DNA from 4 places in the Nocardia canadensis genome. Region 3 is predicted to be linked to each of the others. Evidence: riboswitches for the same ligand, from Rfam matches in the RefSeq annotation. Region 3 holds a riboswitch; each other region holds the start of a gene.
What was found. A riboswitch is a leader RNA that binds a small molecule or an ion and turns the genes downstream of it on or off. The one in region 3 is predicted to bind S-adenosylmethionine.
Positions count from the first base shown of each region.

Region 1 (7,330 bases), 680 kb from region 3:
CTGGCCTCCGACAGGCGTACGGCCGCCCACAGGCGCAGATGTACCCAGGAGCCGCGCGGATAGGTGCCGGGGCGCAGGCCTGCCAGCAGCACGCGCGCGCCTGCTACGCACAGCGTCATCCGGCCCAGCGGCGAGATGAACAGCACGAATGCCAGCACGATCCACCACCAGGACAGCCGCGGCAGCCACGGCAGCGAGGCGGACCAGCCCGCGATCGCCGACACCGCGGCCAGCCAGGTGACCCACTGCAAGCCGGTGAGGGTGGTCAGCGGGAGGGTGGCCAGCACCTGGGTGATCTGCGCGCGCAACGGCGTCGGCGCGACGACGCGCACGTCGACGGCCGCCACCGGCGCGCTCCCGTCGAGCAGTTCGACGAGCGAGCCCAGGCGCGGATGGTCGTAGAGATCGGCGACGGTGACGTGCGGATACCGCTCGCGCAACGCGCCGACCAGCTGGGCCGCCGCCAGCGAGCCGCCGCCCAGGTCGAAGAAGTCGGCGTCGAGATCGGCGGCCTCGGCGCCGAGGATGGCGTCCCACAGCCCGGCCACCCAGGCCGCCGTGCCCGCGAGACCGGACGGGGCCGGTTCCTCGGTGCTCGGCAGCGGCCAGGGCAGCGCGTCGCGGTCGACCTTGCCCGAGGTGCGGGTCGGCAGGTCGGGCACGACCGCGAGGCGGGGCACCAGCGGGGCCGGAAGCTGTTCGGCCAGAATCTCTCTGGCCTTCTTGACGTCGAAGTCGGGGCCGGCGCCGGTGAGGTAGCCGACCAGGATCTTGTTGCCCGCCTTGGTGGTCCGGATGGCGGCGGCAGCGCCGCTGACCCCGGGTAGATGCTGGAGGGCGTTGTCGATCTCGCCCAGCTCGATGCGGCGGCCGCCGATCTTGATCTGGTCGTCGGCCCGGCCGAGGAAGATCAGACCCTGGTGATCGTTGCGAACCAGATCACCACTGCGATAGGCGCGTTCCCAGCCCAGCGAAGGCAGCGGGGCGTACTTCTCGGCGTCCTTGGCCGGGTCCAGGTAGCGGGCCAGGCCGACGCCGCCGATGACGAGTTCGCCGGTCTCGCCCTCGGGCACGGGATTGCCCTGCGGGTCGACGACCGTCAGGTCCCAGCCGTCCAGCGGCAGCCCGATGCGGATCGGCATGCCGCCGTCGAGCAGCGCGGCGCAGGCGACGACCGTGGCCTCGGTGGGGCCGTAGGTGTTCCACACCTCGCGATCGGCGCCGCCGGCGAGCCGTTCGGCCAGCTCCGGCGGGACGGCCTCGCCGCCGAAGATCAGCAGGCGCACCGAGTCCAGCGCCTCGGCGGGCCAGGTGGCGGCCAGCGTCGGCACGGTGGAGACGATGCTGATCTCGCGGCGCATCAGCCACGGGCCCAGGTCGGCGCCGGTGCGGACCAGGTCGCGCGGGGCGGGGACCAGGCAGGCGCCGTGGCGCCAGGCCAGCCACATCTCCTCGCAGGAGGCGTCGAAGGCGACCGACAGCCCGGCCAGCACCCGGTCGCCGGGGCCGATCGGGGCGCGCTGCAGGAACAGTCGGGCCTCGGCGTCGACGAAGGCGGCGGCATTGCGGTGGGTGACCGCGACGCCCTTCGGGGTGCCGGTCGAGCCGGAGGTGAAGATGATCCAGGCGTCGTCGGCGGGAGTCGGCAGGGTGTTCCAGTCCGAGGCGGGCGTGCGGCCCGCGGCGGCGGTGGCCGACTCGATGCCCGCGGCCGTGGCCAGCGCGCTCACCCTGGCCTCGCCGAAGACCAGCCGGGCCCGCTCCTCCGGGTCGTCGGCGTCGACGGGAACGTAGGCGGCGCCGCAGTAGAGGACGGCCAGGATCGTGACGTACAGCGCGGCGCTGCCCGAGGGCATCCGCACGCCGACCCGGTCGCCGGGGCGCACCCCCGCGGCGGTCAGCTCGGTCATCCTGGCCTCGATCGCGGCGATCAGCTCCATGTAGCTGAGCACGACGGTGCCGTCGTCGATCGCCGGTGCGTCGGGGTGGGCCAGGGCGGTGCTGGTCAGGATGTCTACCAGGGTGCGCGGCGGCGCGGCCAGATCGGCGCGCAGGAGTGGATCACGCAACCGGCTCGCCGGGTCCTCAGTGCGTGGCTCGAGCATGGCGCTCAGTCCACCTCTCATCGGTCGACCCCCATCGGTGGTGTTTGTTGTTTCACGGGCGGGTTACCGGAGGGCAAACGGGATGGTCACCAGATGCCAACGGTACTCGGAGAAGGTGTGGCCGGACGGCAGCGCGAGGCGTGCCGCCGGCGCCGATCACGACGGCGAATCCGGTGATTCGCCGAGCGCGGTCAGCGTCAGCCGGTGCAGGGTGCGCTGTTCCTCGGGATCGAGCCGCTCCAGCACGCGCGCGGTGGCGTCGGCGATGAGGCGGTCGGTGCGCTTGCACTGCTTGCGCCCGGCGTCGGTGATCCGCAGCCGGTATTTGCGGCGGTCCTTGCCGTCGCGGGTGCGTTCGACCAGGCCGGCGCGTTCCAGCGCGTCGATCAGCCGGACGACTTCGCTGCGGTCGATGCCGAGGGCGTCGCCGACCTTCTTCTGCGTCAGGTCGGCGTTCTCCTCGATGAAGGTGAGCACCCAGTGATCGCGCAGCGGGACGTCGATCTCGGCGTGCAGTGCCTTGGTGAGCCGTCCGAGCGCGTACACCGGATAGCGCGGCAGGCCGCGGACGGGGTTCGAGTTCGTGGACATGATCGGCAACCCTAACAGATAGTGGGGGAACTCAATCATTTGGGTCATCCATCATGGATGAGGCAGATTGTTGGGCGATTCGCGGGCGGGTGGCAATCCGGCGGCAATCGGGTCTCGGCCGGGATGTCCGATTCCTTTGTGGCCGTGAGGATTACCTTTCGGATGTCGGAACCGGTCACGGCGCGGGTCGGTGGGGCGGGTCGTCGCCGTCGCGAGCGCGGCGGGTGCCACCGGTTCCGACGGGCCGATCGTGGGTGGTTGACAGCTCGCCGGATCGTCTGCCACTCTCGAAACAGGTCACGAGTACCAGCGACAAGCCCCGGCTAGCTGGTCGGCAACCCTCCTCCGCGGTGGGGTGCTCCGGGTGACGACCAGGCCGCCGTCCGCAGTGGGCGCGGCAAGCGCGGACTCGCAGCACCCTTTTCGGGAACGAGTCCCTGAGCCGACGGGATTTCGTCATGACCGCAGTAATCGACCCCACCTGTGCCCTGGCCACCGTCTCCGGTGCGGACCTGCGGGTTCCGCTCGTGCAGGGCGGGACCAAGGACTACGCCAACTTCGACTACGCCGCGAGCGCACCGGCCTTGCAGCAGGTCACCGACCGGATTTCCAAGCTGCTGCCGTACTACGCCAGCGTGCATCGCGGCGCCGGATACGCCTCGCGGATCTCCACCGAGTGCTACGAGGCGTCCCGTGGCGCGGTCGCCCGGTTCCTCGACGCCGCCGACGACCAGGTCGTCGTGTTCACCCGCAACACCACCGATTCGCTGAACCTGCTGGCCGGCTGCGTGCCCGGCGAGACCGTGGTGCTCGATATCGAGCACCACGCGAACTTCCTGCCGTGGACCGCGCACGGGCGCCGGGTCGTGCGGGCCGCCGATACCGTCGAGGAGACGATTCGCCGGGTCGTCGCCGAATTGTGCAGCAAGCCCGCCGCTTTGCTCGCGGTGACCGGCGCCTCCAACGTCACCGGTGAGGTGCTGCCGCTGGAGCGGCTGGCGACCATCGCCCACCTGTGCGGCGCGCGGATTCTCGTCGACGCGGCGCAGCTGGCGCCGCATCGCCGGATCTCCCTGCGCGAGACCGGCGTCGACTACCTCGCCTTCTCCGGGCACAAGCTGTACGCGCCGTTCGGCGCCGGTGTGCTGGTCGGTCGGCGGGACTGGCTCGACGCCGGCGAGCCGCACCTGGCCGGTGGTGGCGCGGTGCGCGAAGTCGGTGTGGCGCAGGTCGACTGGGCCGCGGCGCCGCAGCGGCACGAGGCCGGTTCGCCGAATGTGCTCGGCGCGGCCGCCATCGCCGCCGCCTGCGACGCGCTCGCCGCGATCGATCCGGAGGAGCTCGTCGCCCACGAGCGGTTCCTGGCCGACCGGTTGCGCGACGGGCTGGGTGCGATCCCGGGCGTCGAGCTGATCCGCATCTGGTCCGACAGCCCGGACTGTGTCGGCATCGTCGCCTTCACCGTGGCCGGCTATGCCCCCGGTGAGGTCGCCGCCTACCTCTCCGCTGAACACGCCATCGGTGTCCGCGACGGCCGCTTCTGCGCCCACCCCCTCCTCGCGGCCCTCGGCCTCGACGCCGCCCTGCGCGCCAGCATCGGCCTCGGCACCACCGCCGACGACGTGGACCGCTTGATCACCGCCGTCGCCACCCTCGTCGAATCCGGCCCCACCTGGACCTACGCCGCCACCGACGGCCTCTGGAACCCCACTCCCGAAACCCGCCCCCTCTCCGGCGCCGCCCTCACCGGCGCCGCCCCCTGCCTCATCGGCTGAGCCGCCACGGTGCGGTCGGACGTGCGTGTCCGGCCGCACCGCTCTGTCCCCATCGGGAATGTGCCCCGGTGATCCCTACAAGAACTGCGCTGCCGCGCGCGCCGCGGGCGCGGCGCCGCTCCACCGTGGCGAGCCCGGCTACAGATCCGGCTTGGACGCCGACGGTGACGGTATCGCTTGCGACAGGGGCTGACCTGCCGATCGGCGCCCCGGCTCGCGCAGCGGCGTTGTCAGGTGTCGAGGGCGGTGGGGCGGTGGTATCTGCCGTTGTAGTAGAGGAGGGGGGCGGCGGACGGGGATTCCCTGGTGTCGTCGTGGACTCGGGTGACCAGGCCTACGGCGAGGGTGTGGTCGCCGATGTCGATGAGTTGGTGGAGGGTGGCGCGGAGCCAGATGGGGGTGCCGTGCAGGACCGGTTCGCCGGTGTCGAGGGTGGTCCACAGGGAGCGGTCGGTGAAGCGGTCGGCGGCGGTACGGGAGAAACGGTGGGCCAGGTGGTGCTGGTGTTCGCCGAGGAAGTGGATGACGACCGAGTCGGCCGCGCGCAGGGCCTCGATGCTCGAAGACGTATGGGCGATGTTGAACGACACCAGCGGCGGTTCCAGCGACAGTGAGGCGAAGGACGTCGCCGTGAAGCCGACGGGGCCCGAGTCCGCTCCGATCGTCACCACGGTGACGCCGGCCGGATAGTGCCGCATCGAGGCCCGATACTGCTCAGCGGTGATCCCGCTCAGATCATCGGGGACGACCAGTTCGGCCGGAATACGTCGCGCATCACCCACCGCCCCAAACTACGCCTGCGGCGCGACCGCACCCATCGCCCGGTCGTCGCGCTGTGCGCCGATCGCGCCGGCCTTGTCTTCGGTGAGCACGCGGAACGCGAACACGACCTGCCACAACCCGATGAACAGGGTGGGCAGCCGCTCATAGAGCCCGGCGGAGGAATCCGCACCCGCCACGGTGTTTTCGAACGCAACGAAGAACGCGCCGACTGCCGCCAGCGACAGGACGCCGGTGGCGACCGAGAAGGCTGCCCAGCCGCGGAAGGGGCGACCCGCGGCGGCGAACGCGGCTACCGGGAACGCCAGGAAAACCACCAGCGCGCCCATGCTGTGCACCGTGCCGATCGCGGTGACGGCATCGGACTCACCGGCGGGGAATCCGAGCGCAGGGTCGGTGGGGGCAACGCCGATCAGGACCAGCCCCGCTCCCGCGACGAGCAGCGACACATATCCCGAAGTCCGGATGGCCGCCGAACGCCGGAGCGCCTCGGCGAAGCACAGGGTCAGCACGCCGTAGACGACGAAGTTCGCGATTTGTATCCAGCCGTGCCGGCCAAGGCTGAGCGTGCTGATGGTGTCGTGCGAGGAGTCGTAGTCCGGCTGCACCGCACCGTTGACGAGATAGGTCAGGACGAAGAGAACGGGACCGGTCGCACCCGCCGCCACCATGGCATGCGTACAACGTATACTCATGTGTACAACGTACACGGATTGTGCGTACGTAGTACACACGAGAGAGAATCAGGCGTGACATTCCTCTGGGAACGGCTTGCGCAGGCCACCGGCGCACCGGGTAAGGCTCTGTCCGCTCAGCGCATCGCCGCGACGGCGGTGGCCGTTGCCGACGCCGACGGACTCGACGCGATCACCATGCGCCGCCTCGCCGCCGAGCTGGGCGTCGCGCCCATGGCCGCCTACCGCCACGTGGCGAACAAGGACGAGGTGCTGGAACTGATGGTCGACCTCGTCTACGGCGAGATCGACCTGTCCGCCGGGATCGACTGGCGCACGACCCTGCGCGAGATGGCACTGGCTGTCCGCGCTCTGATCCTGCGCCACCCGTGGCTCACCCGCCTGTCGGCCCCGCAGATGGTCTACGAGCTGACACCGCATCGCATGGCGCTGACGGAACTGGCTCTCGCCGCACTCCACGACGACCTCGGCCTCGACCTCGATACCGCGATGGCGGCCTGTCGCACCGTCTCCATGTATGTCCAGGGCGCGACCAGCGCCGAAATCGGTCTGCGCGACCTCATGGACGATCGCGGCTGGACCACCGGCGCGGATGCCCGCGCGGGTCTCGCCACACACCTGCGGTGGCTTCTCGACACCGGCCGCTATCCGACCTTCCAGCGTTACGCCCAGGCGGCGGACCGCAAAGACGACCTGCGATGGCAGTTCGAAACCGGCCTCGATCAGGTCCTCGACGGAATCGGCTGCGCCGCACACTGAATCGCCCGAACCGATTCACCGGCGTGGCAAAGCGCCTCGGACTCAGTCGACCTCGATCGGCAACCCGGCGGTGATCCGGACGAGTTCGCGGAAGTTGGTGCGGAACACCGTGTTCGGATGTCCACCCGCGGCCCACACCTCGGTGTGCTCGGCCAGGGCGGTGTCGACCCAGGTGGGCAGATTGGTGGGATGGCCGACGGGGGCGGTGCCGTCGATCGGCTGGCCGGTGACGCGCTCGACCAGGGCGGTGGGCGCCGGGGTGAGCCTGCCCTCCAGGCGTTTGCCGGTCCGCGTCAGATCGACCTGATGGTGGTCGGCGACCAGCAACAGGACGGGGTCGTCGTCGAGCAGGAAGACCTGCGAGGTGGTGATCGCGGTGGGCGGGGCGCCCAGAGCGCGGGCGGCATCGGCCGCGGTGGCAGCGGGCGTCTCGGGCGAAACGATGACGCCGTGATGCCCGCGGGCGATGAGCGTATCGGCGACGCGGCATGCGACCGCCGGTAGAGACGACCTGCGCATGAAATCCAGAGTAGGACGATTGCGGGAAATATGCCGGGGGAGCGGGATTTTGGGGTTCATCCCAGGGGCTGCGCACATCCCTGGCGGCGCGCCAATAGACTCGGCC
Region 1 is NZ_JAVCWB010000002.1:221,724-229,053, forward strand. Features, by position in the region: gene Q7X29_RS04275 (Pls/PosA family non-ribosomal peptide synthetase) at 1-2,105, opposite strand, end outside; gene Q7X29_RS04280 (MarR family winged helix-turn-helix transcriptional regulator) at 2,262-2,696, opposite strand; SAM riboswitch class IV at 2,992-3,106, shown strand; gene Q7X29_RS04285 (aminotransferase class V-fold PLP-dependent enzyme) at 3,155-4,471, shown strand; gene Q7X29_RS04290 (excalibur calcium-binding domain-containing protein) at 4,530-4,664, shown strand; gene Q7X29_RS04295 (flavin reductase family protein) at 4,702-5,169, opposite strand; gene Q7X29_RS04300 (DUF998 domain-containing protein) at 5,263-5,961, opposite strand; gene Q7X29_RS04305 (TetR/AcrR family transcriptional regulator) at 6,001-6,705, shown strand; gene Q7X29_RS04310 (YbaK/EbsC family protein) at 6,748-7,224, opposite strand.
Region 1: linked by a shared signal. The riboswitch ahead of Q7X29_RS04285 (aminotransferase class V-fold PLP-dependent enzyme) and the one ahead of Q7X29_RS07365 (bifunctional o-acetylhomoserine/o-acetylserine sulfhydrylase) in region 3 are both predicted to bind S-adenosylmethionine.

Region 2 (7,330 bases), 780 kb from region 3:
GGACAGCAACACCACGCCCTGCACGACCGGGATGTCCTGGTTGAGCACGGCGGTCTGGGTCAGCCTGCCCACGCCCGCGCGGGCGAACACCGACTCCACCACCACCGAACCGGCGAGCATGGTGCCGACCAGCACACCCGCGATGGTGAACGCGGGCACGCTCGCCAGCCGCGCGACGTGGCGCCGCTGCACCCACCAGCGCGACGCGCCCTTGGCCAGCGCCACCTCGGCGAACGGCTGCCGCCAGGTCTGCTGCAATCCGGCCGCGAGCACCTGGGCGATCACCGCGCCGATCGGCAGGGCCAGGGTCAGCGCGGGCAGCAGGGTGCCGCGCAGCCCGGTCCCGCCGAACGCCGGGAACCAGTGCAGCCGGAAGGAGAACAGCTGCAACAGGATCAGGCCGGTCCAGAACGTCGGCACCGACACCCCCAGCGGCGGCAGCGCGTTGAGGGTGTTGCGCAGCCACGGGCGGCGGGTGTAGGTGGCGGCGAAGGCCAGCACCACCCCGCTGAGCGTGGCGAACAGCAGCGCCAGCGCGGCCAGCCCGAGCGTGGTGGGCAGCACGTCGCGCAGGGCCTCGGTGACCGGTTGGCCGGTGGTGATGGACCGGCCGAGATCGCCGGTCACCGCGTTGCCCAGCGCGGTCACGTACTGCTCCCACAGGGGCTTGTCCAGCCCGTAGCGCGCCTGCAGTTCCGCGATCGCCGCCTTGTCGACGGCGCTGCCGGGGCCGCCGCCGTCGGCGGCCATCGACACCGGGTCGGCGGGCAGCAGGTACAGCACGGCGAAGGAAATGGTGAACGCGGCCCACATCACCCAGATCGCCTGCAGCAGGCGCGAACCCACATAGCGGACCATGACTAGCGCCCGCTCAGCCAGGTATCGAAGAACTGCAGCCGGGCCGAGGCCTCGAACTTCAGATCCTGGGTGTTGGCGGCCGCGCCGATCGCCTGGGACAACTCGACGGTGGGCAGGTAGAGGCCGTTGTCGAGGATCAGCTGCTGCGCGGTCCCGAGCAGCGCGGCGCGGGCCGCGGGATCGTTGGTGGCCAGCTGCTTGTCGAGGGTCTCGTCCAGCGCCGGGATCGGGCCGCGCGCGTTGAGGTTGCGGCCGGTGAGCGAGAACGACGTGCGCAGGATGTCACCGTCGGCGCGGGTGGAGTTGCTGTAGAAGGAGTCGTAGTCCTTGGAGTTCATCTTGGCGGTGCTCTCCGGGCCCGAGACCAGATCGAGCGTCAGCTCGACGCCGACCTGCCGCAGCTGCTGCTGCACCAGCTCCAGGATCGCCTGGTTGCCCGCGAAGACCTGGCTGAAGGTCACCGAGAAGCTCAGGCGCTCACCGTTCTTCGCGCGGATACCGTCGGCACCGGGCACCCAGCCCGCCTGGTCGAGGATCGACTTCGCCTTGGCCGGGTCGTTGGGCAGCTTCGCCGACAGGTCCGTGTAGGCCGGGGTCGCCGAGGCCAGCGACGAGGTCGCGAACTTGAACTGCGGGCCGAGCACGGTGTCGACGAGCTGCTTGCGATCGAGCGCGGGCAGCAGCGCCTGGCGCACGGCCGGATCGCGCAGCGGGCCGCGATTGACGTTGAGCTGCAAGCCGAACGGCGTGCCGGGGTTGGAGGTGGACAGGATCCGGCCGTCGACGGCCTCGATCTGCGGCGCGTCCTGGGGCAGCGCGTCGCTGATCGCGTCGAGCTGGCCGGAGACGAGACTGCCGGTGCGCACGCCGGACTCGGGAACGACGGTGAATTCGATCCGGTCCAGGTAGGCCTCGCCCTGATGGCCGAACACCGCCGAGCCCCAGTGGTATCCGGCCCGCTTGGCCAGGGTCACCGAGACGTCCTGCCTGTAGGCGGCGTAGGTGAACGGGCCGCTGCCGATGTTGTCGCCCGCGCAGCGGGCCTCGGCCGGCTTGGCATTGGTCGCCCGGCCCAGGATGCCGAGCTGCGGCGTCGAGGAGGCCTGCAGGAACTGGGCGTTGGGCTGGCTGAACTCGACCCGGGCGGTGAGCTTGTCGACCGCCGTCGTGCCGACGTAGTTGGTCAGGTAGCTCGCGCCCAGCGGCGCCTTCGCACCGCCCAGCTCGACGATCGCGTCGAAGGTGTCGCGCACCGAATCCGCGGTCAGCGCGGTGCCGTCGCTGAAGGTGACGCCGTCGGCGAGGGTGAAGGTGAACACCTTGGCGTCGGGGCTGACCTCCCAGCTCTTGGCCAGCCAGGGGGTGATCGCGCCGGTCTTGGGGTCCTGGTCGGTGAGCGAGTCGACGATCTGGCGGGTGACGTAGATGGTCTGGTTCGACCCGGCCTGGGCCGGATCCGAGCACGACGGGGCCTGGGACAACCCGTAGCGCAGGGTGCCGCCGGGCTGCGGCGGACCGGCCTGCCCACCCGCGCCGCCGGTGTCGCTGCCGCACGCGACCACGGAGGTGGCGACAGCCAGGACGCCGACGGCGGCGGCGAAACGATGACGAGGACCGATCACGGGGTGACTCCAGAGAATTCGCGGCCTGCGGCCAGGGGACGGCTGGGAATGCGGCGGCGCAGTTCGGGCGCCACCTCGGCCTGGAACAGCTCGAGGCTGCCCAGGTAGTCGGTGTCGGCGCGACCGTCGCGTTCGGCGGAGAGATGGATCACCTCGTGGCCGAGCTGCTCGTGGTACCGGCCGACCTTGTCGATGACTTCCGGCGGGCTGCCGACCAGAGCGGAGCTGCGCGCGAGGAAGTCGTCGATGGTGTCGAACACCAGGGGCAGGCCCAGCTTTCGCGCCAGCGCGCGACGCGCCTCGAACAGCGGCGTGGAGACCGCTCTGGCCTGCTGGGAGGTGGCGGCGACGTGGAAGCCCACGGTGCCCGCGCCGACGAGCGCGTCGGCGGGGTCGCGGCCGTAGTGGGCCCAGCGCTGCCGATAGTGGCGAACCAGTTCGGCAGACGGCTCGATGGGGTTGGTGACGTCGGCCGAGAGCAGCGGATCACCGTGGCGCGCGGCCAGTTCCACCGACTCGCGGCTGGTCGCGCTGCCGTGCCGGATCCGGGCCTGCGCGGGGCCGTTGCCCTTGCCGATGATCAGCTCCAGCCGGCCATCCGCCAGGTTGTCCAGCGTCGCGTAGTCCTCGGACGCGCGCACCGGGTCGAACAGGCTGAGCGTGGTCACCGCCCGGGTCACCAGCGTGAACAACAGAAACTTCATGCGACAGCAGACCTCGCCACTCTTGCTCCTCCATCGAACCCGGCGGAAGCACCCACACCCGGGAACGGGCGGGTTGCTGCGACGTCATGGAGCCAGGTCTCTCGGTCGCTCTGGATGGTTGTGACCGACCACAGGGCCGGTACCGAATCAGCATGTGGCACTGCGGCGATACTTCACAACGGTAAGGATCAGCGTGAGCGCAGAGCTTGGAACCGGGGCGGCGCTGGTGCACACTGTCCGCGACGCGCCGACGAAACGACGCGCCTCACCTGCGCGGATTCCGCCGGATACGGGCGTAGCGTCGGATGTCTCCGCGTCGATGAGGAGTGCGTTGTGACCGTGCCGCGTCGTTTCACCGCCCTGACCACGCTGGCGGCCTGCGCCGCCGCGCTGCTGCTGGCCGCGCCCACCGCGGCGGCCGTGCCCGCGACGGTAACCAGGGATGCGCCCGCCGCCACCCCGACCGCCGGTCCCGGTGACCTGCTCGGCGCGTATCAGAGCGTCGTCGACACCCTGAAAGCGCTGGGCATCCAACCGTTCCTGTACCCGACGGTCGCCGCGAACTGCGCGGGCGACGGCCTCGGGCTCGTGCCCGCCGTCGCGGGCGCGGTGCCCGGCCCGTGGCCCGCCAACGCCGTGCAGATCCCCGGTCTCGACCTCACCGCCGTGAAATCGGGCCAGACGATGTTCACCTTCCTGCCCTACGGCCTGGCACCGGACACCGCGGCCACCGAGACCTCCGGCATGCAGGTGGCCTGGCTCAATATCAGCACCGGGCGCGGCGGGCTGGCCTCGATGGGCTCCATTGCCGACGTGGTGCGCGCGCTGGTCCCGCCCGAGGTCCCCGTCGAACTGCGCCCCATCGCCGAGACCGCGATCCGCGACTTCCTCTTCGCCGCCATCCCGGTCGGCGGTGTGCGGGCCGTCCCGGTCGACACCGGCCACGGCACCGTCCTGGCCGCCGTCTTCGGCACCACCGACAACGCGGGCCGCTCCTGCTTCTTCTTCCCGACCGTGGGGATCACCGAGGTTCCCTGAGGGCTCAGCGGGGACTCGACGGACTCGCACGCGCCGCCGCGCTCGGCGGCAAGCGGGTGGTCGACGCCACCAACGGCTTCGACGGTGTTCCTGGCCGCCATGCTGGTGCTGGTCCTGGCCGATGGATCAGCGCATGCGGCAGCCGCCTTCGCCGGGCACGCGCCGACGGCCCGATACGCACGCGCCTTCCACCGCCTGCGCGCGAAGGCCTTCGCCGACCCGATGTTCGAGGGTGGTCCCGCGGATCTGCTCTCTTCCTGCGTGGCGCCGGATCGCGTGGCGCCGGATCGCTTGGGGTTCGAGGATCTCGTGGCTGTGGCCGGATCTTCGTCGGGGCGGCAATCGCGATCTCGTCGACGGTATGTCGCGGCTGCGGCTGACCCTGACGACGAGCCGGGGGATGGGCGGCGAATTCTCGTTGCGGATCACCGATCGCTGAGCGCGGCCGGGCGCGTCAGGCGTGCTGGGCGCTCGCGGTCTCCGGCGCGACCAGTGGGCGCTGCTTCCAGCGCAGCGTGCCGGTGCGATGGCGGTAGTGCGACCGGGTCCACAGCGCCAAGTAGTGCGCCACGCCCAGCGGGTGGGCGAGCGCGGAGGTGAGGTCGGCGCGGGTCGGCCGCTGCCGGGTCTCGGTGGCGCGGGCGGCGAGGCGGCCCGCCACGGCGGCGAGGTAGCCGAGCAGTCCGGCGCGGCGGACCCGGCCGCGAGCGCAGAGCGCGGCCAGCGGCGGGATCCAGTAGGCCAGGGCCGCGAGCGCGCCCACCGCGGCGCCGGCGTCGACCCGGCCGCCGTAGGCCGACCACAGCCAGCGGGTGTAGCCCTCGGTGAGTTCGGCCGCGCCGTCGTACATCCGGGTGCCCGCGCTGGGGCCCGCGGCCACCAAAGCGGTGCGATGACCCGTCCGGCGCAGCGCTCGGGCCAGGTCGAGGTCCTCGGTGGCGCTGGCGGCGACGGCCGCGTGGCCGCCAGCGGCGCGATAGGCCGCGGCGTCGACGGCCAGGAACTGTCCGCACGCCACCGCGGTCGACGGGCGCAGACTGTGATTGGCCGGGCCGACCGGCAGCGTCGAGGCCCACGACCAGGCCAGCAGCGGCTGGACCAGGCGTTCGGTGGCCGAGCCGGACTCCTGCACCGGCCAGGCCGACACCAGACCGGCTCCACGCCTGCGCAATTCGGTGACCGCCGCCGCGATCGCGTGCGGGGCGAGCCGGACGTCGGCGTCGACGAAGACCAGGGCCGCGGCGTCGGTGCGGGCGGCCAGCCGCGCGCAGGCGGCGGCCTTGCCGGTCCAGCCGGGCGCCGGGTGGGCGGCCGAGCGCAGCACGGTGAACCGATCGTCACCGCCGATCGCGGCCGAGGCGGCTTCGTAGGTGTGGTCGGTGGAGGCGTCGTCGAGGATCAGTACGCGCAGCCGGGGGACGCCGGTCTGGGCGCGCAGGTCGCCGATCAGCTCGGGCAGGCGCTCGGCTTCGTCGCGGGCGGGCACGCAGACGGTCACCGGTTCGATCACCCCCGCGACCCGGCGCGGCAGGCTGCGCAGCGTGACCAGGTTGTAGGCGGCGGTGGTCGCGCCCAGCGCGGCGAGACCGGTGCCCGCCCAGGTCAGGTAGCGGCCCGCCGCGCCCATGTCAGCGGCCCAGCCTGCGGCTGGCGATCTCGCGCCACATCTCCTGCGGCGAGAAGCCGCCGCGCGGCGCGTTCGGCGGGCCGGGGTTGCGGTCGCGGAAGGCCAGACCGGCGATCAGCGCGGCGACGGCGAGGGTGATGCCGCCGACGATGCCCGCCCAGCCGGCGAAGGAGCGGGTGTTCGGGTCGGCGTACTTCACCTCGGCGCGCAGGGTCGAGGTCTCGCCCGCGGGCAGCTTCCAGGACACGGTGTTGTCGCCCTCGCGGGTGCCGTTGGTCTTGGCGACGCGGGCCGGGAACGCGATGGAGAACTGCACGTCCGAGCCGTGCGGCGGCACCGACTCCAGGTCGACGCGGCCCTTGAGGCTCACCAGATCGCCGGTGCGCTGGAACTCGAGGGTGAACATGCCCTGGGTCTGATCCGACAGGCCGCCGAGCTGGCCGACCTCGCCGAAGGACAGGTCGTCGAAGAACACCTGGGTGCCGACGAAACCGTCCTGGTTGTAGTTCTCGACGCGCACTTTCGCCGCCAGCTGGTCCGGCGCCTCGAGCTGCGGGCCCTTGTCGGTGGGGCCGGTCGGCACCACCGCGGCGACGATCCGTCCCGACACCCGGTCGTTGGACGACACGCCCATCGACACCTGCACGCGCAGGCACCCGGCCAGGGCGGGCACCAGCATCGCCAGCAGGACGGCGACGGCCGTGACGCGCCGGGTACGCGCGGAGCGACGCGGTGAAGGAGCGGGCATGTCGGCGACGAGACTCGGCTGCACGGATGTCATCGTGCCAGGCCCGGGCCCGAGAACCCACACGACGGGCCCACCGGGGGTGCCGAACAGGCGATTCGTCGTCGAATCGCGCGTGCGGCGGGGCGGACTCGGCGCCGGTCAGCCCGCTGTCGGGTACGTCAGGCCGTGCGGTCGCCGTGTCGCGCGAACCCGCGTAGCAGCAGCGGGATGCCGAGGGAGGCCAGGCCGAGGAACCCCCAGATCGCCGAGGCGGGTAGCCCGAGAAACACCGCGTGGGCCAGGGCCGAGCCGAGCCAGGTCCAGCCGAACACCGCCACCGGAACCGCCACCGACGGATCGTGGGCGGGCGGCACCCGCCGGTCGAGCACGGTCAGCAGCACCGCCATCAGCGTGGCGACCAGCGCCCAGCCGAGGTAGTTGGTGTACGGGATCTGGGGGAGTGCGGGCAGCCCCGCATCGGTGACGGCCCAGGTCCACTGGCCGTCGGCCACCATCTGCGGATCGAGGAACAGATCCCAGCCGACCGCGCCGACGACGAACAGTCCGCCGCGACCCCACGCCCGCGACGCGATCAGTCCCGCCACGATCCAGATCGGATACAGCCCGCCGGTCCACGCCAGCGGGACCACCAGTGGCACCTCGGCGAGCGCGGGCCCGATCCGGTCGACGGCATAGGCGTAATCGCCGAACGGAAACCCGGTCGCCGTGCCGACGATCTCGGCGGCGAGCCCGA
Region 2 is NZ_JAVCWB010000002.1:126,042-133,371, forward strand. Features, by position in the region: gene Q7X29_RS03850 (ABC transporter permease) at 1-858, opposite strand, end outside; gene Q7X29_RS03855 (ABC transporter substrate-binding protein) at 861-2,480, opposite strand; gene Q7X29_RS03860 (LLM class flavin-dependent oxidoreductase) at 2,477-3,184, opposite strand; SAM riboswitch class I at 3,212-3,305, opposite strand; gene Q7X29_RS03865 (hypothetical protein) at 3,518-4,222, shown strand; gene Q7X29_RS03870 (glycosyltransferase) at 4,677-5,849, opposite strand; gene Q7X29_RS03875 (LppM family (lipo)protein) at 5,851-6,597, opposite strand; gene Q7X29_RS03880 (carotenoid biosynthesis protein) at 6,756-7,330, opposite strand, start outside.
Region 2: linked by a shared signal. The riboswitch ahead of Q7X29_RS03860 (LLM class flavin-dependent oxidoreductase) and the one ahead of Q7X29_RS07365 (bifunctional o-acetylhomoserine/o-acetylserine sulfhydrylase) in region 3 are both predicted to bind S-adenosylmethionine.

Region 3 (7,330 bases):
TGAACACCGCGCGCTCCCGCGGCCTGCGGCCGGGGTGCGGCGGCGTGCCCGCGCCGTAGCCGACGGCGACCATGACCGCGATCGCGGTCTCGGCGTCGGCGTCGATGCCGATCGCCTGCTTGACCAGCGCTTCGTCCCAACCGTTCATCGGCGCGGAGTCGAGTCCGAGCCCGGTCGCGGCGAGCATCACGTAGGTGGCCGCGATCATCGCGTTCTTCACGGCGTTCTCGCGCAGCAGCCCGCGCTCGCGCATCGAGTGATAGTCGGCGCGCGAGTCGAACTTCGCCAGGAACTGCTCGTTCCACGCCCCGTTGCGCGTCGCCTGCTCGGCGATATCGGCGTTGGCGCCGGTCCAGGCCGTCGGATCGGCGACGAACACCAGCACCGCGGGCGCCTCCAGCGGCTGCGGCTGACCGAACGCCGCCGCCGAGAGCGCCTTGCGGCCCGCTTCGCTGGTGACGACGACGATCGAGCGGTCCTGCATGTTCCAGGCGCTCGGCGCCTGCACGGCCAGCTCGAGCAGTTCGTCGAGCAGTGCGGGATCGAGCGGCTCGGGCCGGTAGTGGCGGACGGTGCGACGGGTGCGGATGGCCTCGGTGACCGAAAGTGTCTGTGTGTTCATGATTCCTACTATCGGAGAGTCGCTCTCCATTGGGAAGTAGGCACCTTTTTGTGCGTTAGACTCGGTGAGGTGCGCACGATTCACGAGGCCACCGGCCTGCCCGCCGACGTCTACTCGGCCAAATGCCCCACCCGCGAGGTCCTCGACCACATCGCAGGCAAGTGGACGGTGCTGATCGTGGACGCCCTCGCCGAGGGCACCCTGCGCTACACCGATCTGCGCAGACGCATCGACGGCATCTCCCAGAAGATGCTCACCCAGACCCTGCGTCAGCTCGAGCACGACGGATTCGTCGCGCGCACGGTGTATCCCACGGTGCCGCCGCGAGTCGAGTACACGCTCACCGATCTCGGCCACAGCCTGCGCGAGCCGATCGCGGCACTGCGGGAGTGGGTCGAGACGAACATCAATCGCATCGAGAAGGCCAGGCACGCGACGGCGTCCTGATCCGTCGACGCGATCAGGCGGACTCGACGACCCGCTGTTCCCACAGGCTGCGGGTGCCGGTGTTGCCGTAGCGCTCACGGGCTTCGGCGGGGCTGATCGTCGACCGGGTGCGCGGCGGGGCGGCGGCGGCGTGCGCGGCCAGGATCTGTCCGGTCGTCTTCGCGACGAACGGGCTGGCCAGGATCAGTCCGCGGTTGTCGCGGCGCGCGGTGGCCCACACGAGCGCCTTCCACGGAAGCCGCGCCGACGCGTCGACGATGCCCGGCCGATCGAACCGGCCGAGCTCGCGCATCCAGGTGGGTAGCGTCGCGATCGTCGCCAGCGACAGCACGCGGCCACCGACGGCGAACGTCATGCCCTTGCTCGCCGACGGCCACAGCAGGAAGTGCATGGCCCGCACGGCCCGCTCGCTGACGCACAACTGCGGTCGGACCCGCGCGAAGTAGGCGCGCACCTCGTCGCGATTGCGCGGCACATCCGCGGGCTTGCAGGTCTGGAGTTCGGCGGCGATCACGCACTCGGCCCAGTATCGGTCCTCTTCGGCCGGACTCAGCGGGCCGGGGCCGAACATCTCGTAGGCCTTGAGGACCGAATGCCAACCGGTGACGTGGATCCACAGCTGGGAATCGGGGCTGTTGGCGCTGTAGCGCTTGCCGCTGATCGGTTCGATGCCGGTCATCGGCGCGTGCACCTTCATCAGGTGCTCGGCGGCCTGGATGGCGGTGCGGCCGTCGCCGAGCGCGACCAGCAGGAAGTAGGACAGCGTGTGGTCCAGGCGGGTGGCGGGATTGTCGTAGATCCCGTGCGAATCGGCCACCGCGGCGGTGAGGAAGGGGTCGAAGTGCTCGAGCGTGACCGCGCGCTGGAACCCGATCAGCGCGGTCGGTGCCGCCCACACCTTCCAGGTGGGGGAGTCCGGGCCGAAGAAGCCGTAGTCGTCGCGACGCAGAGTCGACGCATCGAATGCCATTGCACCTGCTCCTTTGCAGTTGCCGAGGAAGCCCTCGCAATTGAATACAACACCACCGTAGCAATTGCTCGAAACGAATACAACGGTTGCGTAGGATTGGTGCCGGGAGCCCGGTACCGGGGTATCGTCCAGGCGACGACAGGAGGAGCGCGTGACCGCGACGCAGGACCGACCACCGCGGCGCCGCTATGCCCCGCGCCTGCCACCGGACGAACGCCGCGCCCAGCTCCTCGACGCCGCGTTCACCGTGCTCGAGCGCAGGGAACTGCACGAACTGAGCATGGAGGCCGTCGCGCAGGAGGCCGGCGTCGGCAAGCCGGTGCTCTACACCGTGTTCAAGACCCGTGCCGAACTCGTCGAGGCGCTGCTGGAACGCGAACGTGAACGCGGTCTGGAGCAGATCGCCGACACTCTGCCGGAGAACCTGGTCGGCACCGAGCCGCTCGCCGCCGCCTCGGCGACCGTCGAGGCGTTCGTCGGTGTGGCACTGGCGAATCCGACCCGCTGGCGGCTGATCCTGGCGACCCCGGCGAGCGCGCCGGACGAGTATCGCGCGGCGTTGACGGCGGCCAGGGCAGAGATCCTGGCCCGCGCGGAAGCCCTTGTCCGCGTGGGCATCGCGATGTCACCGCGCTGGGCGGCGATGGACGCGGCACTGCTCGCGAACTCGACCCTCACGGTCGCCGAGATGCTCGGCAGGCTCGCGGTCAGCGAACCCGAGGAGTATCCGCGCGAACGGCTGCAGGCCTATGTGCGCTCGATCATGACCCTGCTGGCCGGGACGACACGGGACTGAAAAGGCCCGGCCGTCAGCGGTTCTCGCGGGCCAGCCGCATGGTTTCGGTGAGCAGCTTGGACACCGCGGCGGCCTCGGTGAGGAAGCCGTCGTGCCCGTCGCGCGAGTGCACGATCTCGAGTCCGGCGCAGCCCGGCAGCCCCTCGGCCAGCTCGGCCTGGGTGTGCAGGGGGTAGAGCCGATCGGAATCGACGCCGCCCACCACGACCGGCACCGTCGTCGCGGCCAGCGCCGCGGCGATCCCGCCCCGGCCGCGACCGATGTCGTGGCGGTTCATGGCCTCGCTGAGCAGCACATAGGTGGCCGGATCGAAGCGCTGACACAGCTTCTCGGCCTGGTGCTCGAGGTAGCTCTGCACCGCGTAGCGCCCGCCCGTCCACGGATCCTCGTCGCCCTGGGGACGATTGGTGAAGCGGTGGTCGAGCTCGCCTTCGGTGCGGTAGGTCAGGTGCGCGATGCGCCGGGCCAGGCCCATGCCGGTCATCGGCGCGCGGCCGGTGCCGTGGTAATCGCCGCCCTGCCAGTCGGGGTCGGCCGTGATCACGGCCATCTGGGTGGTCTGGGTGCCGATCTGGTCGGCGGTGGCGCGGGCGCCGACGGCCAGCACCAGCGCGGCCGCCGACCGCCCCGGCTGTCCGACGATCCACTCCAGTACCCGCATGCCACCCATCGATCCACCGACGACGGCGGCCAGCCGCTCGATCCCGAACAGATCGAGCAGCTGCGCCTCGGCGGTGACCTGGTCGCGGATGGTCAGGTCGGGAAACCGCGAACCCCACGGCGCGCCGTCGGGCGCGAGCGAGGACGGCCCGGTGCTGCCCTTGCAGCCGCCGAGCACGTTGGTCGCGATGACACACCACTCGTCGGTGTCGATCGGCGCGCCGGGGCCGACCATGCCCTCCCACCAGCCGGGCTGGGCATTGTCGGCGCTGGCGATGACGTGGGAGTCACCGGTCAGGGCGTGTTCGACGAGCACCACATTGTCGAGTGCGGGCGAGAGCTCGCCCCAGCGCTGCACCGCCAGCCGCACATCGGGGACCACGGCGCCGTTCTCCAGCGCGACGTCCCCGATGGCGACCACGCCGAGTCGCCCGTCCGGCGGTGGCAGCAGGGCCACACCGGTTGCGGGACGGGCGATCGGCGATTCGGTGCTCACAGTCACGTGTTCGCCGCCGCGAAACCGGCGCGCAGATCCGCCAGGATGTCGTCGATGCCCTCGATGCCCACGGCGAGCCGGACCAGCCCCGGGGTCACGCCGGAGGCCAGCTGCTCCTCGGGCGTCAACTGCGAGTGCGTGGTCGACGCCGGGTGGATCACGAGAGAACGCACATCACCGATGTTAGCGACATGGCTGTGGAGGCTGAGCGCGTCCACGAACTTCTTGCCCGCGTCGACGCCGCCGCGCAGCTCGAACGCGACGATCGCGCCCGCGCCCTTGGGGGCCAGCTGCTTGGCCCGCGCGTACCACGGCGAGGACTCGAGACCGGCGTAGTGCACGGCCTCGACGCCCGGCTGCTCGGCAACGAACTTCGCCACGGCCTCGGCGTTGGCGACGTGCCGCTCGACCCGCAGGCTCAGCGTCTCGATGCCCTGGGCGATGAGGAACGCGTTGAACGGCGACACCGCCGCGCCCAGGTCGCGCAGCAGCTGCACGCGCGCCTTGAGCGCGAAGGCGGGCGCGCCCAGGTCGGCGAAGACCGCGCCGTGGTAGCTGGGGTCGGGCTCGGTGAAGCCGGGGAAGCGGGCGTTGCCGTCGGCATCGCGCACGGTCCAGTCGAAGGTGCCGCCGTCGACGATCACGCCGGCCACCGCCGCACCGTGCCCGCCGAGGTACTTCGTCGCCGAGTGCACGACGATGTCGGCGCCGTGGGCCAGCGGCTGGATCAGGTACGGGGTCGCGACGGTGTTGTCGACGATCAGCGGGATGCCCGCCTTGTGCGCGATCTCGGCGATGCCGGGGATGTCGAACACGGCACTGCTCGGGTTGGCGATGGTCTCGCCGTAGAACGCCTTGGTGTTGGGCCGGATGGCGGCCTGCCACTGCGCCAGGTCGTCGGGATCCTCGACGAAGGAGACCTCGATGCCGAGCTTGGGCAGCGAGTAGTGGAACAGGTTGTACGTGCCGCCGTAGAGGTGCGGGCTGGACACGATGTGGTCGCCCGCGTTGGCCAGGTTCAGGATCGCGAAGGTCTCGGCGGCCTGGCCCGAGGCCAGCAGCAGCGCCGCGACGCCACCCTCGAGCGCGGCGACGCGCTGCTCGACGGCGTCCTGGGTGGGGTTCATGATCCGGGTGTAGATGTTGCCCGGCTCGGCGAGACCGAACAGCGCGGCGGCGTGATCGGTGTCGCGGAAGGTGTAGGAGGTGGTCTGGTAGATCGGCAGCGCCCGCGCGTTGGTGGCCGCGTCGGGGGACTGGCCCGCGTGGATCTGCTTGGTCTCGAAGGACCAGTTCTCGGGCAGGGCAGAGTCGGTCATGAAAAGCTCCAGGGTTGTTCGCCGGTGTTTCGCGTCAGATGGGTTGGATCGACGGACAACAACACATGGGGGCCTCCTGCGATGCGCGCTTGCTCCCGGCCTTCGGGAGCCCGGTCATCACCCGGAGCACCCCACCGCAGCTGGAGGGTTGCCGACCAGCGAGCCGGGGCTTGGCACTGGTACTCATGACCTTGCCGACATGTTAACCGGCGATTGCGCCCGCGCGGAAACTTCCCCCGGTTTCATGCCGTGGATCACTCCGCCGCCGGTGTGCCGACCGCTGGCGTGTCGGGGTCCGGCTGGGCGCCGCAGATGCGCCGAAGCTCGTGGTAGGCGCGCAGAACGGCGTCGCGGGTGACCAGCGCGGCGGCCTCGGGGGTCGAGCTGAGCAACGCGTCCTCGACCGAGACGAGCGAGAGGTGGCACAGCATCTGCCAGGTGCCTGCCACCAGCCGGACCGAGAAGTCGTCCGGGGTCGTCGACATCCGCTCGGCCAGTCGCGCGCAGACCGCGATGTTCTTCTTCTCGGCGTACTCGAGTGCCCGCGCGTTCACGGCCTGGCTGGCGCGCATGATCCGCTGCATCTGCAGGAACTGACGCAGGAACCGCACGCCGTCGGCATCGGCCTCGGTGTCGATGACCTGCAGGTAGGCGCCACACAGCGCCTGTAGCTCGTTGTCGGTGCGCGGTTGCTCGCCCAGCGCGACGGCGACGGCGAGCCCGAAGTCGTCGATCGGGGCGAGCACGATGTCTTCCTTCATCGGGAAGTACCGGTTCACCGTGCGGGGGGAGACGTCGGCGCCCGCGGCGATCTGCTCGACGGTGGTCGCGTCGAAGCCCTGTGAGTCGCACAGGTTCAGCCCGATCTCCACGATCGCCGCCTTGGTCTGCAGCTTCTTGCGTTCGCGCAGGCCGGTCGGCGCGCGATCGGGCCCGGTAGGGGCTGCGGGTTCGGTCGTCCGGTCCGCGCTGATCGGAGTGGTCGAGTCCAGCATTCCTCCAGATTACCGTCCCACCCGATTCGTCTGTCCTCGCACGTCAAATGTCGCAGTCAGACATTTTGCTCTTGACGCCAATTGTCTCGCGGTGTCAGGATTGAGCGCGAGCCTTCGAGTGACTAGGAGTCCGCGGTGACCGGCACCGAAATAGATGCGAAACCTACTGAGGTACAACAGAGTTCGACACGCTGGTGGGCGCTCGCCGTGCTCGCCTCCGCGCAGTTGATGGTGATCCTCGACGCCACCGTCGTGACGATCGCGCTCCCGTTCGCCCAGAAAGACCTCGGCATCAGCGAGGGCGACAAACAGTGGGCGCTCACCGCCTACACGCTGATCTTCGGCGGCCTGCTGCTGCTCGGCGGCCGGATGGCCGACTACCTCGGCCGCAGGCGGATCTTCCTGATCGGCCTGGTCGGCTTCGCCGCCGCATCGGCCCTGGCCGGACTCGCCCAGGACGGCTTGCAGCTGTTCCTCGGGCGCGGCTTGCAGGGCGCGTTCGCCGCGCTGCTCGCGCCCTCGGCGCTGTCGCTGCTGTCGGTGACGTTCACCGACGTGAAGGAACGGGCCCGCGCGTTCGCGGTATTCGCCGGCATCTCGGCCGGTGGCGTCGCGTTCGGGCTGATCGTGGGCGGCGCGCTCACCGAGTACGTGTCGTGGCGCTGGACGCTGCTGATGAACACCCCGGTCGCGATCGTCGCGCTGCTCGGCGCGCTGGCGGTCATCGTGCGCGATGTGCCCGCGCCGCGCCTGGGCGGCTACGACCTGCCCGGCGCCGTCACGGTGACGGCGGGCCTGGTGGCGATCGTGTACGGATTCAGCCGGGCCGCCGAGGACGGCTGGCTGGCCGGGAGCACGCTCGGCCTGCTCGGGGTGGGCTTCGCGCTGCTGATCGCCTTCGTCGTCATCGAGGCGCGCTCGTCGAATCCGCTCCTGCCGCTGCGCATTCCGGGCGAGATCAACCGGGGCGGCGCGCTGCTGGCCGCGCTGCTGATCCCGATCGCCATGTTCGCGATGTTCCTGTT
Region 3 is NZ_JAVCWB010000002.1:905,433-912,762, forward strand. Features, by position in the region: gene Q7X29_RS07340 (nitroreductase family protein) at 1-622, opposite strand, end outside; gene Q7X29_RS07345 (winged helix-turn-helix transcriptional regulator) at 692-1,069, shown strand; gene Q7X29_RS07350 (oxygenase MpaB family protein) at 1,083-2,039, opposite strand; gene Q7X29_RS07355 (TetR/AcrR family transcriptional regulator) at 2,191-2,835, shown strand; gene metX (homoserine O-acetyltransferase MetX) at 2,849-3,997, opposite strand; gene Q7X29_RS07365 (bifunctional o-acetylhomoserine/o-acetylserine sulfhydrylase) at 3,994-5,310, opposite strand; SAM riboswitch class IV at 5,391-5,501, opposite strand; gene Q7X29_RS07370 (TetR family transcriptional regulator) at 5,565-6,305, opposite strand; gene Q7X29_RS07375 (MFS transporter) at 6,513-7,330, shown strand, end outside.

Region 4 (7,330 bases), on a different contig from region 3:
TCGATGATCTCGTCGTCGGTGGCATCCAGATCCAGTCGGGTGACCCCCACCCAGCCGTCCCCGAGGGCCGCCAGCGCGGCCTTCAGATACGACTGGTCGGACCCCTGGAACGACGCGCTGACCACCGCACCACCGCGAACATGGAAGTGCTCCATACGCTTTCGATAGTCCGCGATGGTGTAGGGGTCAGGCAGGTAGCCTTCGTTCTCGATCAGCGGGAACCGCGGATCGATGATGTGGACGTGGGCATCGAACACTTGTACAGAATGCCTCGAGTTCGGCGGAATGGAACAGTTCGGCTCCGACGTCCGAGGCTAGACCTTGTTGGGCTCGGAAGCGCGCAGCATGTCCTCGCGCTCCACGACCTTCACGCGCTCACGGCCTTCCGGCTCGCCCAGCGCGCGCTCGTGCGCGTCGAGGCGGTACCAGCCCGCCCACGTGGTGAACGGGATGCCCTTGCCCTCGAGGAACGTGGTGACCGCGTCCAGCTCGGGCTGCGGCGCCGGGGTGAAGTCCTTGGCGTCGTCGAGCAGGCAGGCGATGGTCTCGTTGGCGTCGCCCTTGGTGTGGCCGATGAGGCCGACCGGGCCGCGCTTGATCCAGCCGGTCACGTAGGTGGCGGGCATGAAGCGGGCCGAGCCTTCGGCGGTCTCGTCGGAGATCACGCGGCCTGCCTCGTTGGGCACGGTGCCCGCCTGGTCGTCGAACGGCAGCTGGGTGATGTTCTGCGACAGGTACCCCACGGCGCGGTAGATGGCCTGCACGTCCCACTGCTTGAACTCGCCGGTGCCCTTGACGTTGCCGGTGCCGTCGAGTTGGGTGCGTTCGGTCTTGAGACCGACGACCTTGCCGTTTTCGCCGATGACCTCGGCCGGGGACTCGAAGAAGTGCAGGAACAGCTTGTGCGGGCGGTTGCCCTGGTCGCGGATCGCCCACTGCTCGAGGGTGTTGGCGACCATGTCGACCTGCTTGGAGTTGCGGCGGGCGGCTTCGGAGCCCTCGTCGTAGTCGATGTCCTCGGGATCGACGATGACCTCGATCGTCGGCGAGTGGTCGAGTTCACGCAGCTCGAGCGGGGTGAACTTGGCCTGGGCGGGGCCACGGCGCCCGAAGACGTGGACCTCGACGGCCTTGTTGGCCTTGAGCCCCTTGTAGACGTTCGGCGGGATCTCGGTCGGCAGCAGCTCGTCACCGGTCTTGGCCAGCACGCGCGCCACGTCGAGGGCGACGTTGCCGACACCGAGCACGGCGACCTTCTCCGCGTCCAGCGGCCACGAGCGCGGCACGTCGGGGTGCCCGTCGTACCAGGACACGAAGTCGGCGGCACCGTAGGAACCGTCGAGGTCGATGCCGGGGATGGGCAGGGCGCGGTCGGCGTTGGCGCCGGTGGAGAAGATGACCGCGTCGTAGAACTGACGCAGGTCGTCGAGGGTGATGTCGGTGCCGTAGTCGATGTTGCCGAGCAGGCGGACCTGGTCTTTGTCGAGGACCTTGTGCAGGGCGGTGATGATGCCCTTGATGCGCGGGTGGTCGGGGGCGACGCCGTAGCGGATCAGGCCGAAGGGCGCGGGCATGCGCTCGTAGAGGTCGATGCTGACATCGGCATCGGACTTCATCAATGCGTCGGCGGCGTAGATACCGGCCGGTCCTGCGCCCACGATCGCAATGCGGAGCGGGCGGGTCGCTGCACTCTGTTCGGTCATTTTCTACGCGCACCCTTTGGTCGAGAACTGTTGACGGCGTCGATTTAGCTTAGGCTAAGTTGACGATCCGGCTGCTGGCAGCTGCCTTCCGAGTCGGCAGCGCACCGCATTCTGGCGATTCTATCTGCGGCGTTGTGGCCACCCGGCGTGCGGTGTGGTTGCCCGCACCGGGTCTGTCAGGATTACAGCATGAACGAGGAGCAGACAGGCTCGGACGACCAGCCCATCGTGGTGGATCAGACCGACAAGCGTTCCATCGTCCCGTTCGTCGCGGCCGCGGTGATCGCGGTCATCGTGCTCATCGGCATCGTGCTCGGCGGTCTGCTCTCGCCCGCTGAGAAAAATGTCACAGAGGCCGACCGTCTCGCCGCCGCTGTCACCAACTATATCGACGCGCGCTCGCGCAGCGAGCTGCGTCCGCCGGCCGGTGTCGCCTGCCCCGGCTTCGACGAGGAGAAATCCGGCCTGTCGGAGCGGCTCGGCGGCCCGAAATCGGCAGTGACGATCGACAAGAAGAGTTTCGACAAGGCGACGGTGAACGGCGACCGGGCCAAGATCGACGCCACCGTGCAGATCGGCGACACGTCCGCCACCAGCACCTGGAACCTGACCAGGGTGGACGGCACCTGGCTGGTCTGCACTCCGTAGCACTGTTTGACACGGTGACCTGTGCCGGGGCAATCTCAGATCGCAAGGTCATGAGTACCAGCGCCAAGCCCCGGCTCGCTGGTCGGCAACCCTCCTCCGCGGTGGGGTGCTCCGGGTGACGACCTGGCCGTGTGCCCGGACAACCGGCACGGCAAGAGCGGATTCACGCAGGAGGTTTCGACATGACTTACGCCGGCGACATCACCCCTGAGAAGGCGTGGGAGATCCTGACCGAGCACCCCGACGCGGTGCTGGTCGACGTGCGCACCGAAGGCGAGTGGGCGCAGATCGGTATCCCCGACACCAGTTCGATCGAGCGCCCGGCCCACTTCATCGAGTGGGTCGACGGCACCGGAACCCGCAATCCGAACTTCGGCGCGCAGCTCGAGCAGGCGCTGGGTGATCGGCCGGACGGCGCGCCGGTGGTGTTCCTGTGTCGCTCCGGCCAGCGCTCCATCGGGGCGGCGACCGTGGCGACCGCGGCGGGCATCACCCCGTCCTACAACGTGCTGGACGGTTTCGAGGGCGGTCCCGACGCGTTCGGGCAGCGCGGCAGCGTCGGCTGGCGCGCGGTCGGCCTGCCGTGGCGTCAGGCATAAGGAGAACAGCATGATCACCGGTGGTTCGTTCGACAAGCCACTGCCCGAGGGCGTCGGCCCGGCCACTCTCGGCGTCCGCGGCGGCCTGCGCCGCTCCGGCTTCGAGGAGACCTCCGAGGCGCTGTACCTGACCTCGGGTTTCGTCTACGAGAGCGCCGAGGCCGCCGAGGCGTCCTTCACCGGCGAGGTCGAGCACTTCGTCTACTCGCGTTACGGCAACCCGACCGTGGCCATGTTCGAGGAGCGCATCCGGCTGCTCGACGGCGCCGAGGCCGCGTTCGCCACCGCCTCCGGCATGTCCGCGGTGTTCACCGCGCTGGGCGCGCTGCTGAAGGCGGGCGATCGCCTCGTCGCGGCCCGCAGCCTGTTCGGCTCGTGCTTCGTGGTGTGCAACGAGATCCTGCCGCGCTGGGGCGTGGAGACCGTCTTCGTCGACGGTGACGACCTCGAGCAGTGGGAGCAGGCGCTCTCGGTCCCCACCCAGGCCGTGTTCTTCGAGACCCCGGCCAACCCGATGCAGACCCTCGTCGATGTCCGCAAGGTCACCGAGCTCGCGCACGCCGCGGGCGCGAAGGTGGTGCTGGACAACGTCTTCGCCACCCCGCTGTTGCAGCGCGGCTTCGAACTCGGCGCCGACGTGGTGGTCTACTCCGGCACCAAGCACATCGACGGCCAGGGCCGCGTGCTCGGCGGCGCAATCCTCGGCGCCCAGGACTACATCGACGGCCCGGTCAAGAACCTGATGCGCCACACCGGCCCCGCGCTGAGCCCGTTCAACGCCTGGACCCTGCTCAAGGGCCTGGAGACGATGCCGCTGCGTGTGCGCCAGTCCACCGAGTCGGCGCTGCGGGTCGCCCGGTTCCTGGAGACGAACAAGTCGGTCAACTGGGTGAAATACCCCTTCCTCGAGTCCCACCCGCAGCACGCCCTCGCCACCGCCCAGATGTCCGGCGGCGGCACGGTCGTCACCTTCGAACTGGCCGGCGACGACGGCAAGAAGCGCGCCTTCGAGGTCCTCAACCGCCTGCGCATCATCGATATCTCCAACAACCTCGGTGACGCGAAGACCCTGATCACCCACCCCGCCACGACGACCCACCGTGCGATGGGCCCCGAAGGCCGCGCCTCGATCGGCCTCTCCGACGGCGTGGTCCGCATCTCGATCGGCCTCGAGGACATCGAGGACCTCCTCGGCGACCTCGACCACGCCCTGCGCTGAGTCCGCGAATGCCCCGGGTCAGCCTCTCGAAACGAGACTCGGCCGGCCGTCCTGGGGCTTTCGATCGGTTGTTACAGCGGGTGGGGACTGCAGAAGGAGCGGAAGGTCTTCCCGTCCTGCGCGGCGACATCGGCCGCGTTCAGCCAGCCCACTCCCTGGAACCAGTAGGTATCGGCGGGGTGCGCCGCGGAGTCCCGCACAATGGTCTCGATGTCGGCGGCCACGCCCGAACCCGCGTCGATCTGCGTGAGGTAGAGCTTTCTCTCGTTTCTCCACTCGAAGCCAGGAGGGAGCGGCTCCGCGATCTTCCAGCCGGGGTTCGGTCCGACTGTCAAATACTCGATATCGGTTCCCGCTCCGCTCGCGGGAACCAGAATGAGCGCGGAGTGGCTCGGCTCGAAGGCGAGAACGGCCCGTTCGGCGCCAAGGCACCGCGATCCGGTCCAGATCCGCAATTCACTATCGGTGATCCGCGCGCCGAAGGCATCCGGTAGTCCTGGCCGCAGGTCCACTTGGTCTTTGCCGAATATGCCGCAGGAGGTCAGCAGCGCAGCGATGGCGACGAGTACGGCGGGCCGGCGAATCATTTCTTGTATCCCCCGTCGTGCAGGCCCGCGTCTTCTTCGATCTCGTCGTCACTGTCGGTCCACCACGCCTTCAGACCGGACCAGGCCACCGACCCGATCATGCCTGCGTATCCCTTCTCCGCCCACTGCTGGGAGTGCCGTTCCTCGTGGTGCAACAGGCGATCCAGATCGGTCGAACTCTGCTGTGGTCCGCTCCCGTTGTCGAACCACTTACTTCCGGATTCGGCGATCTCGCGCAGCTGGCCGGCCGGGTCGTCGAGGTCATCGAGATTCATCATGAAGATGTCGCCGTAGGTGGTGCCACCCTTTTGGCTGTACAAATCCTGTAGCTCGTTGCCCCCGAGTCCCATGAGCATGCCGTTGGGTGTGGTTGCGAGCCGCCCACCGTTGCTATCGATGAACGCTACGTCTTGGTCGTAGCTCCAGTCGTTCTTGTCCTGCCGGTCGATGATCCGCTGTACTTCCGCACTGGAGTACGGCGTTTCCTCGAAGTCGTTGACGACACCCGGTACCAGGCCGGCCTTGTCGTAGTCGGTGCCCGCGTTGAGGATGTAGGTCATGAGCACCGCCTTCTGCGCATCGTCGCCGCTGGTGCCGGAAGGCATGATGAAGTAGGTCTTGCCGTCTTTGTCGGTGACCGGCTCCATTCCGTCGAGCACGGTGAAGTCCTCCGGGGTGATGCCGTGCGTGCCGGCGATCTCCACGATGGTCTCCGGTGACACGCCCCGCCGTTCCGCGCCTGCTGCAGATCGGCGGGCACGCCGGCGACGTTCTTGCCCGCCGCGAGGTCCTGGATCTCCTGGGTGGTCAGTCCCTTGGGCCGGTGCGCCATGATGGCGGCGGCCTCGGTGTAATCACCGCGCCGCAGCGCGGCGGCGAGCGCGGCACCGTCTGCGCGAAGTCCTCATCTGTGGCCTGAATACTCGACGCAGTGGCGGTCACCGCCGTCGAGATCTCGTGCAACCGATTGGTCACCCGCCAATAGGCGCCTTCGATGAACTCACCCAGCTGTACGCACGCCGCCACCACGTCGGTTCCGGCTACCGCCGTACCGAGATGATCGGATTCGCAACGGACGTCCCGTTGGTCGATCTCTCGACCGACGTCATCGAGGACCGTCACCAGCTTGCCCAATTCATCGATATCGGCCTGCAACAGCCGCCCGCCCCCGGCCTCGATCACGTTCTTGTCCGGGAACCTAACACGTCCCCCGAGATCTTGTCGTGGTGCCGGGCTGTCAACAGCCATCGTTACCGGATGGCTTGGCGCGCTGTTAGTTTCGGGTGATGAACGCCGAGGAGCGCGCGGCCTACTATGCCGAGAACGATCGCCGCAGGCAGCGGGCGCAACAGCTCTTCGACGAGCGGACCTGGCACTTCCCGATCGACGACTCGATCGAGGCGTGGGCAGGCCGCACCTACACCGGACCCGCCACCGAGCTGCCACTGCGCGAGGAGCACCGGGGTCCGTGGTCCGCGGAGGTCGGTTACGCCACGGCCATCGGCCTCACCGGGGTCATGGGGAAGATTCTCGATCGCGCGGTGGCCGACGGGATCGTGCGGCTGCCCGAACCGGGTCGGATCGATTCGGCCTACTCGACCCGGCACGAGTACTACGAGACCACCGACGGCATCGGCTACGGCTTCTATCCCGCCCGTACCGACGAGCTCATCGTCTACGCCAGCGCGGCGGTGAAGTTCGCGGCGATCGAGCGATGGCCCGAGGTCGGGCCCGATGCCGCGGTGCGGGTCGTGCGTGCGGTGATCGCCACCTTCGCCAGCCCACGGCCGGGTTTCCGGCAGGCCCCGTCGAACTGGCGGGGGTGACGGTCTTCGGCGCTACGAGGGCACTGCGGCGTCGAGGACAGCGAGCACCTCGTCGAGCTTTCCTATGACGAAGAGTTCGGTGCCGGTGTCGGTCTCGATGCGCAGGCGAGTGCGCAGGCCACCGCTGAACAGTCCACCGTCCGGACTCTGTCGGCCGATGGCACGCACCCGGCTCAGCGGTATCTCCCAGCGCTTGCCACCGGTGAGCGCGTCCAGATGATTGGGCACGAAGAGCAGGCGGGTGTCGGTCAGGGAGAGGCGTCCGCCGACGGCCCGGCCACCCTGCGTTCGATTGGCGAGCTGCTGCCAGATCACCTTCTCGGCGGCGCCCAGCTCGGGGTTACCGATCCACAATCCCATCAGTCATTCCTTGCGTCGATCCCGGCGTTCGTGCCAGAGAATCGACATCCGGTCGGGCACCGTTAATGGCGCCCGGCCGGATGCCGGGATTCAGACCTTGTCGACCTCGCCGTTGGACAACGCCTTCTGCAAGGAGTTGAAGACGGTCAGGCCCTGGCCGACCATGCCGTTGACCAGTTCGCCGACGCCGTCGGGCCCGTTGAGGACGGTGAGGTTGGCGTTGGCGAGGCCGTTGGAGGCCTGCTTGACGATTTCGGGCAGTTGCTCGATGAGCAACTGGTCCAGGGCGATCCGGTTGTTGGAGGCGGCGGCCTCGGCCTGGATGCGGGTGCGGTCGGCTTCGGCCTCGGCGAGGATGCGGACGCGTTCCGCTTCGGCCAGCGCGGGT
Region 4 is NZ_JAVCWB010000010.1:2,063,424-2,070,753, reverse strand. Features, by position in the region: gene Q7X29_RS32830 (amidohydrolase family protein) at 1-257, opposite strand, end outside; gene Q7X29_RS32825 (FAD-dependent oxidoreductase) at 315-1,703, opposite strand; gene Q7X29_RS32820 (Rv0361 family membrane protein) at 1,893-2,351, shown strand; SAM riboswitch class IV at 2,398-2,515, shown strand; gene Q7X29_RS32815 (rhodanese-like domain-containing protein) at 2,534-2,950, shown strand; gene Q7X29_RS32810 (O-succinylhomoserine sulfhydrylase) at 2,961-4,169, shown strand; gene Q7X29_RS32805 (hypothetical protein) at 4,241-4,756, opposite strand; gene Q7X29_RS32800 (hypothetical protein) at 4,753-5,460, opposite strand; gene Q7X29_RS32795 (hypothetical protein) at 5,564-6,004, opposite strand; gene Q7X29_RS32790 (hypothetical protein) at 6,043-6,582, shown strand; gene Q7X29_RS32785 (hypothetical protein) at 6,595-6,942, opposite strand; gene Q7X29_RS32780 (SPFH domain-containing protein) at 7,033-7,330, opposite strand, start outside.
Region 4: linked by a shared signal. The riboswitch ahead of Q7X29_RS32815 (rhodanese-like domain-containing protein) and the one ahead of Q7X29_RS07365 (bifunctional o-acetylhomoserine/o-acetylserine sulfhydrylase) in region 3 are both predicted to bind S-adenosylmethionine.